3 regions of the Streptomyces sp. NBC_00096 genome follow, and region 1 is predicted to be linked to each of the others. Evidence: riboswitches for the same ligand, from Rfam matches in the RefSeq annotation. Region 1 holds a riboswitch; each other region holds the start of a gene.

What was found. Region 1 has a riboswitch for cobalamin ahead of OG904_RS31190 (DUF4430 domain-containing protein). Riboswitches for the same ligand answer to the same signal wherever they lie in the genome.
Region 2: it holds a riboswitch for cobalamin, as region 1 does, so the genes downstream of both, OG904_RS07570 (energy-coupling factor ABC transporter permease) here and OG904_RS31190 (DUF4430 domain-containing protein) in region 1, are expected to answer to the same signal.
Region 3: it holds a riboswitch for cobalamin, as region 1 does, so the genes downstream of both, metE (5-methyltetrahydropteroyltriglutamate--homocysteine S-methyltransferase) here and OG904_RS31190 (DUF4430 domain-containing protein) in region 1, are expected to answer to the same signal.

What each region holds. Positions count from the first base shown of each region.
Region 1 covers NZ_CP108221.1:6,969,127-6,973,455, forward strand. The annotation lists gene OG904_RS31180 (nitrilase-related carbon-nitrogen hydrolase) at 1-905, opposite strand, end outside; gene OG904_RS31185 (cobalamin-binding protein) at 1,228-2,154, shown strand; gene OG904_RS31190 (DUF4430 domain-containing protein) at 2,246-2,734, opposite strand; cobalamin riboswitch at 2,878-3,027, opposite strand; gene OG904_RS31195 (BlaI/MecI/CopY family transcriptional regulator) at 3,207-3,578, shown strand; gene OG904_RS31200 (M56 family metallopeptidase) at 3,575-4,329, shown strand, end outside.
Region 2 covers NZ_CP108221.1:1,821,064-1,825,392, reverse strand. The annotation lists gene cbiQ (cobalt ECF transporter T component CbiQ) at 1-206, opposite strand, end outside; gene OG904_RS07575 (energy-coupling factor ABC transporter substrate-binding protein) at 210-641, opposite strand; gene OG904_RS07570 (energy-coupling factor ABC transporter permease) at 647-1,354, opposite strand; cobalamin riboswitch at 1,383-1,579, opposite strand; gene OG904_RS07565 (flavodoxin family protein) at 1,669-2,406, shown strand; gene OG904_RS07560 (AfsR/SARP family transcriptional regulator) at 2,417-4,329, opposite strand, start outside.
Region 3 covers NZ_CP108221.1:258,139-262,467, reverse strand. The annotation lists gene aceB (malate synthase A) at 1-640, shown strand, start outside; gene OG904_RS01210 (3-hydroxybutyryl-CoA dehydrogenase) at 637-1,521, shown strand; cobalamin riboswitch at 1,670-1,895, shown strand; gene metE (5-methyltetrahydropteroyltriglutamate--homocysteine S-methyltransferase) at 2,069-4,329, shown strand, end outside.

The DNA.
Region 1 (4,329 bases):
AGCTCGGGCCGGCGGGTCTGCATCAGCCCGAAGTCCAGCCAGTCGCGGCGCTGGTCGAGGTCGAGGTCGGCGACGAGGACGGCGGGCCGGTCCCGGGGCGCGCGGAGCATGACCCGGCCGTAGGGGTCGGAGATGAAGGAGGAGCCGTAGAAGGTGGAGCGGCCCTCGGTGCCGATGCGGTTGGGCACGACCATGAACAGTGCGTTGGCCAGGCCGTTGGCGCTGATCGCGTGCTCCCACATCGGCCGGGTGTCGAACTCGGGCAGGTCGACCTCGGAGCCGATGGCCGTGGGGTGGACGAGGATCTCGGCGCCCTGCAGACCGTAGGCGCGGGCCAGTTCGGGGAACCACTCGTCCCAGCAGGTGGGGAAGCCGAAGCGGGCGCCCTCGTGGGAGACGACCGGGAAGCCGCTGTCGCCGGGGCGGAAGCACAGGTCCTCGCGGTATCCGGGGAAGGCGGGGATGTGGTTCTTGCGGGTCCGGGCGATCAGCGAGCCGTCCGGGGCCACGCAGACGGCCGTGTTGTACCCGAGGCCGCCGTCGGCCGCCCGTTCGTAGAGGGAGGCGTGGACGGTGATGCCGAGGCCGGTGGCGAGTTCGGCGGCGAGGCGGACGGTGGGACCGTCCTCCACGTCCTCCAGGTAACGGGCGGCGCCGTCGCCCATCGGGTCGTCGGAGTTGCAGAAGTAGGGGCTGCGGGTCAGCTCGGGGAGGCAGACGACGGTGGCCCCCTCGGCGGCGGCGAGCGCGACGCCTTCCCGCAGCCGGTCGTCGTGCGCGTTCTCGTCGGCGTACCAGCGCATCTGGACGAGGCCGACGCGCAGCAGCCGCCGCTCGGCCGGCTCCGTGCGGGCCGGGGAGCCGAGGGGCGAGCCGTAGGAGGTGAGCAGTTCGTACGAGGTCACGCGAAAGCCGCCTTCGATAGATCCTGACTGAGTTTTCAGTCAGCATGCGTGAGGCGAAGAGGTCAGTCAAGGGATGACCGTGGAGCGGTCACGCGGCGGGATCGCCGTGCTCCCCGGGCCCGCCGACGGCGACGGCGAACCGTCTCCGCTCCCACCCGGTACGAGGTCGTGGTGGGCGCGCGCTCCGGCGCCGACCCGGGCGATGTGGCACGCAGGGAATTCCCGTGTGCGGGTGGCGGGTTGGCGCCACAGGTCAGGAGGGGCGCAACGCGGGCCCGGCTCGGGAACTTCGCCCTCCTTGGGGAGCACCTACAGTCGGTGCATGCGCATCGTCTCCCTGCTCCCGGCGGCCACGGACATCGTGGCGGACCTCGGTCTCGCCGCAGACCTGGTCGGACGCACCCACGAATGCGACTGGCCACCGGAGGCGGTCGCCCCGGTTCCGGTCGTCACGAGGGCCGAGTTCGCCGTGGAGGAGCTCAGCAGCCGGGAGATCTCCGAAGCCGTGGGCGGGGCCGCCCATGCCGGCTCCTCCCTCTACACCCTGGACACGGCGGCGCTCGCCGCGCTCGACCCGGAGATCGTGCTCACCCAGGACCTGTGCGACGTCTGCGCGGTGTCCTACGAGGCGGTCTCCCGTGCGGTGCGCGTACTGGACGCGGGCCCCCGGGTGCTGAGCCTGGAGCCGCGCACCCTCGACGACGTACTGGACTGCCTGGTCACCGTGGGGGAGTCGCTGGGCGTACGGGAGCGGGCCGAGCGGCGGCGGGAACAGTTGCGCCGCCGGCTCGCCGAGGTGGAGCGGCTGACCCGGGGCCGGGAACGGCCCCGGGTGGTGGCCATCGAGTGGCTCGACCCGCTGTGGCCCGCCGGGCACTGGGTGCCCGAGCAGATCACGTGCGCCGGAGGCGAGCCGCTCCTCGCCGCACCGGGCGAGCACACCGGGCCGATGACCTGGGAGGCGGTACGGGCGGCCCGCCCCGACGTCGTCCTGCTCCTGCCGTGCGGATTCCCGCCCGAGCGGACCCTGCGCGAGCGCGAGCTCCTGACCTCCCTGCCCGGGTGGGACGAGCTGCCCGCCGTACGGGCCGGGGAGGTCTGGGTCCTGGACGGGCCCGCCTACTTCAACCGGCCCGGACCGCGCGTCGTGCGCGGCGCCGAAGTACTGGCCCACGTACTGCACGGCGTGCGGGCGGGCGAGCCGGTGACTCCGGCTGAGGCGTGCCGCCTGGAGCAGCCCCCGGGGTGAGGAGTCAGGGGGAGGCCCGCAGGAGTCAGGCCCGCAGGAGTCAGGCCCGCAGGAGTCAGGCCCGCAGGAGTCGGAAGGAGGTCCGCAGGCGTCAGAAGGAGGTCCAGGTGAAGGCCACCTGGTCGCCGGCGTTCAGCTTGAACTGGCAGCCGCCGACCGGGGTGGGGGCGCCGTTGACGGAGATGCTCCAGTAGGCGGAGCCGCCCCCGCTGACCTTCTTGATCGTGTCGACGGAGAAGTCGTCGAACGACGCGTACCAGGTGCCGTCCCAGGTGAAGTGCTTCTTCCTGGCCGCGTCGTCCAGTGCGGCGGTGGGCGTGGGGACGGCGGTCGGGTTCGCCGAGCCGTTGGTGCCGTCGCACTTGTGCGTGCCGCCGGTGGCGGTGGTCACCTCGTGCCCCTTCGTCTTTATCCTGCCCTTGAACAGCACCCCGTTCGGGCCCTGGACCGTGAGGCTGACCTTGACGGGGGCGTTGGTGTGCGGGACGGGCTTGGCCTGGGCGACGGCAGGGGCCGTGGCGAGCGCCAGCCCCAGGGCGGCCGTGGTGACGAGGGCGCGGCGGACGAGGTTCGGGTGCATGTGCTGCCTTCCGGGCGGGCCGGTCCACAGCACGAACCCGGCCGCGCGGACACGCCCGACAGCGCGCGCTCCCCCTGGGCAGCGGGAACGGGCGGTCGACGAGTCGGCGACCCAGGGCTCCGCGCTGCAGACCATGACAGGGGGAGTGGTACGAACCGGATGCCGGGCTCCCCGACTCGGAGCGCGTACGTACGCGCCCCACACGGTTGCAGGTCAGCGCCGGATTCGCACCGGCTTCCCCCAGGTCAAACGGCCATTCAGTTGTCACCCGGAGCGACCGGGCAGTCGAATCGTACGGTCGCGGGAGCGCCGTGACCAGGGGTCACTTTCCGGCCACGCATCCGGCACCCCGCTCGGGGGCGCCCCGGTGCCGGGCCGGTCGATAATGGTGGTCGGAGTGGAGCCGCTCGGCGTCCGCGGAACAGCAGCCGGTCCACCCCGCCGCAAACGATCGACCTGAGAGGAAGGTTCCGTGACGGACAGCGCGAACGAACGCCGGCCGGCGGGCGAGCTGGAGTCCAGCGTTCTGGCGGCGCTCTGGGCGGCGGGCACACCGCAGTCGGCGGCGCAGGTGCGGGCGGCGATACCGCAGCCGCTGGCCCGGACCACGGTGGCGACGCTCCTCGCCCGGCTGCAGGAGAAGGGCGTCATCGACCGCACCCCGGGCGGACGGGGCTTCCTGTACCACCCGGTCGAAGACGCCCACGGCCTCACCGCACGCCGGATGCACCGCGAGCTCGACCAGGACGGTGACCGCAGCGTGGTCCTGGCCCGGTTCGTCGAAGGGCTGGGCCCCGGCGACGAGGCGGAGCTCAGGCGGCTGCTGGAGGAAGGCGGTCGGTGATCGCCCTGCTGATCGTCCCGCTCCTGCTGCCCTGGCTGCTGCCGCCGCTCGCCCGGCGCACCGCCGCCCGGGTGAGGCCCGGGGTCGCGCTGTGGACGATCACCCTCGCCACCGCGGCGCTCGCCGTCGGGGTCGTGGCCTGCCTCGGAGTCCTGCTGCTGCCGCTCGCCCTGGCGGTTCCGCCCGTGGCCGCCCTCGTCCACCTGGTCCAGCCGCTCCGGGCCGGTCCGGCGCTCCTGACGCTGGGCGTCTCCGCGCTGTCCGGCGCGCTCGCCGCGGTCACCGCGGTCACCGTGGTCCGGCGTGCGATCTCCGAGGCGAAGCACCTGCGCACCGCCCGCCAGGGTGTCGCCCGCCTCCCGCACTCGGGGGAGCTCTGCGTCCTGGACGACGCCCGACCGGATGCCTACGCCCTGCCCGGCGGTCTGCGGAGCGGGGGCCGGGTCGTGGTGACCACCGGCATGCTGCGCTCCCTGGAACCGCGCGAACGCGAAGCCCTCCTGGCCCACGAGCGCGCCCACCTCGCGGCGCGCCACCACCTCTTCCTCGCCGTCGCCCAGCTCGCCGGATGGTGCCACCCGGCCCTGGCCGCCGTCGTCCCCCGGGTGTCGTTCGCCGCCGAGCGCGCCGCGGACGAGTCCGCGGCCCGCGCCACCGGGGACCGGACCCTGACCGCGCGGGCCGTGGGGCGCGCGGCGCTGGCCGCCACGCGCGCCGGCCGCCGGCCCGGTGGTTCCGTACGGGTGGCGGG
Region 2 (4,329 bases), 5.1 Mb from region 1:
AGCCGGAAGGCCCGCCACAGCTGCCGCCCGGCGACCCCCGCCGGGCCCAGCAGCACGGTGAGGGTGGCGGCGGCCACGAGCGGCCCGCCCGGCCAGGGCGGCAGGCAGACGGCGGTGACCGTCAGCCCGATACCCAGCAGGGCCTTCTCCAGCGGGTGACGGCCGCGCCAGCGGCTGGAGTGCGCCGCCACGTCGATCGGCAGCACCGCCTACGACTCCGCGCGCGCCGGGGCGGAGGGCTCCGCGGCGGCAGGGGAGGGGGCCGCGGCGGAGGCGGCGGAGGTGGCGGGGGCGGCGGCCGCGGCGGGGAAGGCGGACGGAGCGGCTGCGGCCGCGGCCGCGGCGGCTGCGCCCTGGCGGCGGCCCTTGCGGACGCCGAAGTAGTAGGCGAGCACACCCGCGCCGAGGGCGGCCTGCAACGCGAACAGTGCGGACTCCACCTCCCCGGAGGGGGGTTCGTACAGCGGCGAGAACCACGGCTCGTAGTCCGGCTTGAGCTCCGTGATCGCCGACTCCGCCTGCGCGTCGGCGCCCGCGAAGGGCTCCTCCTTGCCCTCGCCCATCCCCAGCGCGATCGGGAGGACAGCCAGCGCCGCCACCAGGAGCAGCAGCAGGCCGTTGATCTTCGTGTTCCGGGACATCCCGCTCATCGGGCCGCCACCTCCGCTTCGGTCTCCCCGGGGCGGGCGGGCGTCAGCTTCGCGACCCCGAGCCGGACCAGGTCCGACTTGCTGGCCTGCATCAGCAGCCGCATCACCAGCACGGTCAGCAGGCCCTCGCTCACGGCCAGCGGGATCTGCGTGACCGCGAAGATCGCCCCGAACTTCGCGAGCGCGCCCGGGAACCCGGTGGCCGGGTCCGGGAAGGCCAGCGCGAGCTGCACGCTGGTGACGCAGTAGGTGACCAGGTCCGCGAAGAAGGCGCCGAAGAAGACGGTCACCATCAGCGGGAGGTCGAACCGGCGCAGCAGCCGGTAGACGGCGTAACCGGCCCAGGGGCCGGCGATCGCCATCGAGAAGACGTTGGCGCCGAGGGTGGTGAGCCCGCCGTGGGCCAGCAGCAGGGCCTGGAAGAGCAGGGTGATCGTGCCGAGCACCGCCATGACCGGCGGCCGGAACAGGATCGCCCCGAGCCCGGTGCCGGTGGGGTGCGAGCAACTGCCCGTCACCGACGGGATCTTCAGCGCGGAAAGGACGAAGGTGAACGCGCCGGACGCACCCAGCAGCAGGGTGCTCTCCGGGTTGGCCTTCACCTCGCGGGTGAGCGAGCGGACGCCGTGGACGACGAAGGGAGCGGACGCGGCGCCCCAGGCGGCCGCGTGCAAAGGGGGCAGGAACCCCTCGGCTATATGCATGAGTGGGGAGACCTCTCCAGCACCTCGTGGATGGACAACGCGCCCCGGCCGGTCTCCTGGCTCACGGGTGCTGCCGTCCCGGCCCCGCCTTCCCGGGCAGCACGGAAACCCCCGCGCAGCCCAGTGGCCTTCCCGCAGGAGTGGAGCCGGACTTCCCGATCACAGTGGCGAGGGCCGCACCGGTTTCCCACCGGTTTCCCGAACACCAAGGCCCGCTGACCCTAGTCGGCCGCACGGACCGGTACCAACCCGCCCCGGGCCCGGACGGGTGCGGCCCGGTGGCGGCCGAGCCCGGCGGCGCCGAGGCTGGTGGCGTGGCTGCCGACACCGATACCGATACCGCGAACCCGTTCGACTACTCCGACCTGACCGCCGTCTACGTCAACTGCACGCTCAAGCGATCACCCGAGCCCAGCAACACCGAGGGCCTGATCGGCAGGAGCCGTACGGTGATGGAGGCCGCGGGGGTGCGGACCTCGCTCATCCGGGCCGTCGACCACGACATCGCGACCGGTGTCTGGCCCGATATGACCGACCACGGCTGGGAGAGCGACCAGTGGCCGGTCCTCTACAGCCAGATCATGGACGCCGACATCCTCGTGCTCTGCGGCCCGATCTGGCTCGGGGACAACAGCTCGGTGATGAAGCAGGTCATCGAGCGGCTCTACGCCTGCTCCTCGATCCTGAACGAGCAGGGCCAGTACGCCTACTACGGGCGCGCGGGCGGGGCCCTGATCACCGGCAACGAGGACGGCGTCAAGCACTGCGCGATGAACGTCCTCTACAGCCTCCAGCACCTCGGCTACGCGATCCCGCCGCAGGCCGACGCCGGCTGGATCGGCGAGGCCGGGCCGGGACCCTCGTACATGGACCCCGGATCCGGCGGCCCCGAGAACGACTTCACCAACCGGAACACGGCCTTCATGAGCTGGAACCTCATGCACCTCGCCGCGCTGCTCAAGCGCAACGGCGGGATGCCCGCGCACGGCAACCAGCGCTCCCTGTGGGACGCGGGCTGCCGCTTCGACTTCCCGAACCCCGAGCACCGGTAGGGGACGCCCCCTACCCCGGTACGTCGGCCAGCGCCGACTCCAGCTGCGCCAGCAGTGGCCGCGCGTTCATCCTGCGGCAGCTCGACAGGGTCTCCTCCAGCACCGCCCGGGCCGCCGGCGCGTCCCCCGAGGCCAGCAGCGCACGGGCCAGCGGGGGCGCCGCCAACGCCCGCACCAGGCTCTGCCCCGACCGGCGGCCCAGCGCGTCGGCCTCCCGCAGGTGGCGCAGGGCCCCCGCCGTGTCCCCGCGGTCCTGGGCGATCCTGCCCAGCCCGATCCGGGCCGCGCTCTGCCCGGCCAGATCGCCGGAACCCAGGGTGAAGGCCAGCACCTCCCCGAAGCCGGCCTCCGCCTCGTCCAGCCGGCCCAGCAGCCGTTGCGCGTCGGCGACCCAGCGCAGCACGCACATCCGGGGCCAGGCCGCGCCGCCCAGCACCGCCACGGCCAGGGCCTCGCGCAGCACCTCCAGGGCGCGTTCCGGCTCGCCGCGCGCGAGCAGCACCTGACCGGTCCCGCGCAGGGCGTGCGCCTGGCCGTAGCGGTCCCCGGCCGCCTCGAAGACGGGCGCGATGCGCCGGCAGCGCCGGGCCGCCTCGTCGAGCCGGCCCTGGATCCGGGCGAGGTAGGAGAGCAGCCAGCCCGCGTACGCCGCCCCGTGCGCGTCCCCCAGCTCCTCGAACAACGCCTCGCCCGCGCTCAGCATCGCCCGGGCCGGACCCCACTCCTCGCGGCAGGTCCGCAGCCTGCCCAGCCCGACCAGCAGCACCGCCTCGCCCGTGCGGTCGCCCACCGCGCGGGCCGCCCCGAGCCCCGCCTCCTGGACGGCCTGCCAGCCGGCCAGGTCGCTGCGCAGGTCGAAGAGGTACTCGCCGCCCGCCGCGAGCTCCCAGCAGGCGTACGGGTCCACCCGCGCGGCCTGCCGCACGGTGGCGACCAGCGCGTCCCGTTCCGCGCCGAGCCAGCGCACCGGATCGGCGCGCGGCCCGGCGAGGACCGCCGGGTCGGGGACCCGGGCGGCCGTGCGGCCGCCCAGCCCGGGGTAGTCCAGGCCCTGGTGGGCGCGCCGGCCCTCCCGTACGAGCGCCACCCAGCAGGCGAGCACCCGGCGCACCACCGCTCCGTCCTGCCGGGCCAGCTCCCGGCCGAAGGCGCGGACCAGGTCGTGCATGCGGTAGCGCGGCCGGCCGGTGCCGTCCGGGCCGGACACCTCCAGCAGGTGGGCCGCCGTCAGGGCGTCGAGCGCCTCCTCCGCAGCGGGCAGGGGCCGGTCCAGGACCGCCGCCGCCGTCCAGGCCGCGCAGTCGGGGGCGTCGAGCAGCGCGAGTCCGCGCAGGAGCGCCCGCGCGTCGGGGGGCAGTGCGCGGTAGCTGAGCCGCAGCCCGGCCCGCACCCCGTCGAGCACGTCCAGCCGGGCCCGCTCGTCCTCCAGCCGCGCCACCAGGTGGGCCGGCCCCCGGTGCGGGAGCGCGGCCAGCTCGGCGCCGACCACGCGCAGCGCGAGCGGCAGCCGCCCGCACAGCCGGACCAGCTCACGGGCCGCCTCCGCCTCGGCGGCGATCCGTTCGGGGCCGGCGGCCAGTGAGAGGAGGGCGAGGGCGGCCGGCTCGTCGAGGAGGGGGAGCGAGAGGGCGACCCTCCGCTCCAGCCCGCCGAGCCGGTACCGGCTGGTGACCAGCACGCCCGGACCGCCCGTCCCCGGCAGCAGGGGCCGCACCTGCCCGGCTCCCGCCGCGTTGTCGAGCACCACCAGCACCCGCCGGTCCGCCAGCAGGCTCCGGTACAGGGCCGCGCGCTCCTGCGGATCCGCGGGCACCGCCGGACCGTCCACGCCGAGGGCGCGCAGGAACCCGGCCAGCACCTCGGCCGGATCCGCCGCGCCGGCCGGATCGGCGCCGCGCAGGTCCACGTGGAGCTGCCCGTCGG
Region 3 (4,329 bases), 6.7 Mb from region 1:
CCGGCGCGGTGCCCACGCCATCGGCGGCATGGCGGCCCACGTCCCGAGCCGGGACGCCGAAGCCAACGCCGCGGCCCTCGCCAAGGTGCGCCTGGACAAGGAGTACGAGGCCGAGGCCGGCTCCGACGGTTCCTGGGTCGCCCACCCCGGGCTCGTCCCCGGCTGCCGCGAGGTCTTCGACGGAGTGCTGGGAGAGCGGCCGAACCAGCTGGCGAGGACGCGCGAGGACGTCGAGGTCACGGCCGCCGACCTGCTGTCCGTCCGCCGCATCGCCGCCCCGCCCACCCAGGAGGGCATCCGCTCCAACGTGGCCGTGGCACTGCGCTACTTCGACGCCTGGCTGCGCGGCAGCGGCGCCGTCGCACTGAACGGGCTGATGGAGGACGCCGCCACCGCCGAGATCGCCCGCGTGCAGATCTGGCAATGGCTGCGCCACGACCGGGTGGACCGGGCGACGGTCACCGACCTCCTCGACGCCGAATGCGCTGCCCTGGAGTCCGAGGACCCGCGGGCACTCGCCCTCGAAGCCAGGGAGATCTTCGTGGACACCGCACTCTCGGTCCACCTGCCCGCCTTCTTCACCCCCGAGGCCTACACCCGCCACCTCGTCCGCCGTACCGGCGCGCGGGTGACCGCGTGAGCGCCACCGCGGGCGCGTCCCGCATCCAGCGCGTCGGAGTCGTCGGCGGCGGGCAAATGGGCGCCGGCATCGCCGAGGTGTGCGCCCGCGCCGGAATCGACACCGTCGTCGCCGAGTCGGACGCGGCCGCCGCCCGCGCCGCCGGCGAACGCGTCGCCGTATCCCTGGAACGCGCCGTCCAGCGCGGCAAGCTGGACCGGATCTCCGCCGAGGACGCCCTGGCCCGGCTCGTGTTCACGGGCGACCTGGAAGACCTCGCCGACCGGCAGCTGGTCATCGAGGCCGTCACCGAGAACCCGGACGCCAAGGCGGAGGTCTTCACCGCCCTCGACAAGATCGTCGAGGACCGGGAGGCCGTCCTCGCCACGAACACCTCGGCCATCCCGATCATGCGGCTGGGCATGGCCACCGGCCGCGCGGACCGGGTGGTGGGCCTGCACTTCTTCAACCCCGTACCCGTCCTGCCGCTGGTCGAGGTCGTCTCCTCCCTGCACACCTCGGCGGACACCGTCGCCACCGTGGAGTCCTTCGCCCGCGACGCCCTGGGCAAGACCATGGTCCGCTCCCAGGACCGGGCCGGCTTCGTCGTCAACGCGCTGCTCGTCCCCTACCTCCTCTCGGCCATTCGGATGGCCGAATCCGGGTACGCCAGCGCCGCCGACGTGGACGCCGGGATGGAGCTGGGCTGCGCCCACCCCATGGGGCCGCTCAAGCTCGCCGACCTGATCGGCCTGGACACGGTCGCGGCCATCGCCGAGTCGCTCTACGAGGAGTTCAAGGAACCCCTGTTCGCCCCGCCCCCGCTGCTCCAGCGGATGGTGCAGGCGGGGCTGCTGGGCCGCAAGAGCGGCCGCGGGTTCCACATGTACGGCCGGGCCTGAGGGTCCCGGCAGGTCTCCGGGCAGAGGGTGCGCCGGAGGCGCGCAAGAGCGGTGGGGGCGCGGCGAGTGGTGTCGCCGCACCCCCGCCGTGTCCCATTTCACCGTCCGCCCACCGGACCGCTGTGTCCATTCTCGAGTCCGGCGGCCTAGGGTGGGCCCCGCAGCTGGTTCGCCCCGTCCGCCAGGCGGGATGCGTCGTAAGAGGGAACCCGGTGGAAATCCGGGACTGCCCCGCAGCGGTGAGCGGGAACGACCGCCGTCATACGCACTGGGACCGGAACCGGTCCTGGGAAGCGACGGCCAGTAGGAGCCCGCCGGGAGACCGGCAGGCGTGCCCGCGAGTCCGAAGACCTGCCCGTTGCCCGTGCGCGATCGACCGCGCACGGTTTCCCGGTGACCTCGTGGGCGGGTCGGCGTGCAATGCGGGCGGATCCTCCCGTCGCGTACCCAGACGTACGCGATCCCGGCGGTCCTCCCGTTCCGGCACCCCTTCGCACCCTCGGCCCGTCACCGGGTCCATGGAGACACGCTCGCGAAGGAGAGTTCCGTGACCACCGAGTCCACAGCCGCGCCAGTACGGGCCACCGTGTACGGCTACCCCCGCCAGGGCCAGAACCGCGAACTGAAGAAGGCCGTCGAGGGCTACTGGAAGGGCCGCGTCACCGCCGAAGCCCTCCGGAACACCGCCCGCGAACTGCGCCGCACCAACTGGCGGCAGCTCGCCGAGGCCGGCATCACCGAGGTTCCGACCGGCGACTTCTCCTACTACGACCACGTACTCGACACCACGGTCATGGTCGGCGCGGTACCCGCCCGCCACCGGGCGGCAGCCCGGGCAGGGGCCCTGGACGGGTACTTCGCGATGGCGCGCGGCACACAGGACGTGGCCCCCCTCGAAATGACCAAGTGGTTCGACACCAACTACCACTACCTCGTCCCCGAACTGGGCCCCGACACCGTCTTCACGGCCGACTCCGCCAAGCAGGTCGCCGAACTGAAGGAAGCCCTGGCCCTCGGCCACACCGCCCGGCCGGTCCTGGTCGGCCCGCTGACGTACCTGCTCCTCGCCAAGCCCGCACCGGGCGTCGCCGCCGACTTCGAGCCGCTGACCCTCCTCGACCGGCTGCTGCCGGTCTACGCCCAGGTCCTCGCGGACCTGCGCGCCGCGGGCGCCGCATGGGTCCAGCTGGACGAGCCGGCACTGGTCCAGGACCGCACCCCGGCCGAACTGAACGCCGCCGCCCGCACCTACCGGGAGCTCGGTGCCCTGACCGAGCGCCCCAAGCTGCTCGTCGCCTCGTACTTCGACCGGCTCGGGGAAGCCCTGCCCGTACTGGCGAAGGCCCCCGTGGAGGGCCTCGCCCTCGACTTCACCGGCGCGGCCGAAGCCAACCTGCGCGATCTCGCCGCGGTCGGCGGCCTCCCCGGCAAGCGACTGGTCGCCGGCGTGGTCGACGGCCGCAACATCTGGATCAACGACCACCAGAAGTCGCTGACCACCCTCGGAACGCTCCTCGGTCTCGCCGGCCGGGTCGACGTCGCGGCATCCTGCTCCCTGCTGCACGTCCCGCTCGACGCCGACGCCGAGCGCGACATCGACCCGCAGATCCGCCGCTGGCTCGCCTTCGCCCGCCAGAAGACCACCGAGATCACCACGCTGGCCCGGGGACTGGCCGGGGGCACCGGCTCGATCACCGCCGAACTCGCCGCCAACCGGGCCGACCTGGCCTCCCGCGCCACCTCCGCCATCACCCACGACCCCGCAGTCCGGGCCCGTACCGGGACGATCACCGACGCGGACGGGCGCCGCGCCCAGCCCTACGCCGAGCGCGCCGCCGCCCAGCGAGCCCTCCTGGGCCTGCCGCTGCTGCCCACCACGACCATCGGCTCCTTCCCGCAGACCGGCGAACTGCGCCTGGCCCGCGCCGCCCTGCGGGCCGGACGCATCGGCACCGACGGCTACGAGGAGCGGATCGAGGCCGAGATCCGCGAGGTCCTCTCCTTCCAGGAGAAGGCGGGGATCGACGTCCTGGTGCACGGCGAGCCCGAACGCAACGACATGGTCCAGTACTTCGCCGAGCAGCTCACCGGCTACCTCGCCACCCAGCACGGCTGGGTCCAGTCCTACGGCACCCGGTACGTGCGCCCGCCGGTCCTGGCCGGGGACGTCTCCCGGCCCGACCCGATGACCGTCCGCTGGACCGCGTACGCCCAGTCGCAGACCGCCAAGCCGGTCAAGGGCATGCTGACGGGCCCGGTCACCATGCTGGCCTGGTCCTTCGTACGGGACGACCAGCCCCTCGGCGAGACGGCCCGCCAGGTCGCCCTCGCCCTGCGGGACGAGGTGAACGACCTGGAGGCGGCGGGCACCCGCGTCATCCAGGTCGACGAGCCCGCCCTGCGCGAAACGCTTCCGCTTCGCGCCGCCGACCACGCCGGCTACCTGGACTGGGCCACCGAATCCTTCCGCCTCACCACCAGCGGCGTCCGCCCGGACACCCAGATCCACACCCACATGTGCTACGCGGAGTTCGGCGACATCGTCGAAGCCATCGAGGACCTCGACGCCGACGTCATCAGCCTGGAGGCCGCCCGCTCCCACATGCAGGTCGCCGACGAGCTCGCCGGCGCCGGCTATCCGCGCGAGGTCGGGCCGGGCGTCTGGGACATCCACTCTCCCCGTGTCCCCTCCGCCGCGGAGGCGGCGGCCCTCCTGCGCAAGGGGCTGGAGGCGATCCCCGCCGAACGGCTCTGGGTCAACCCCGACTGCGGCCTGAAGACCCGTGGCTGGCCCGAGACCAGGGCCTC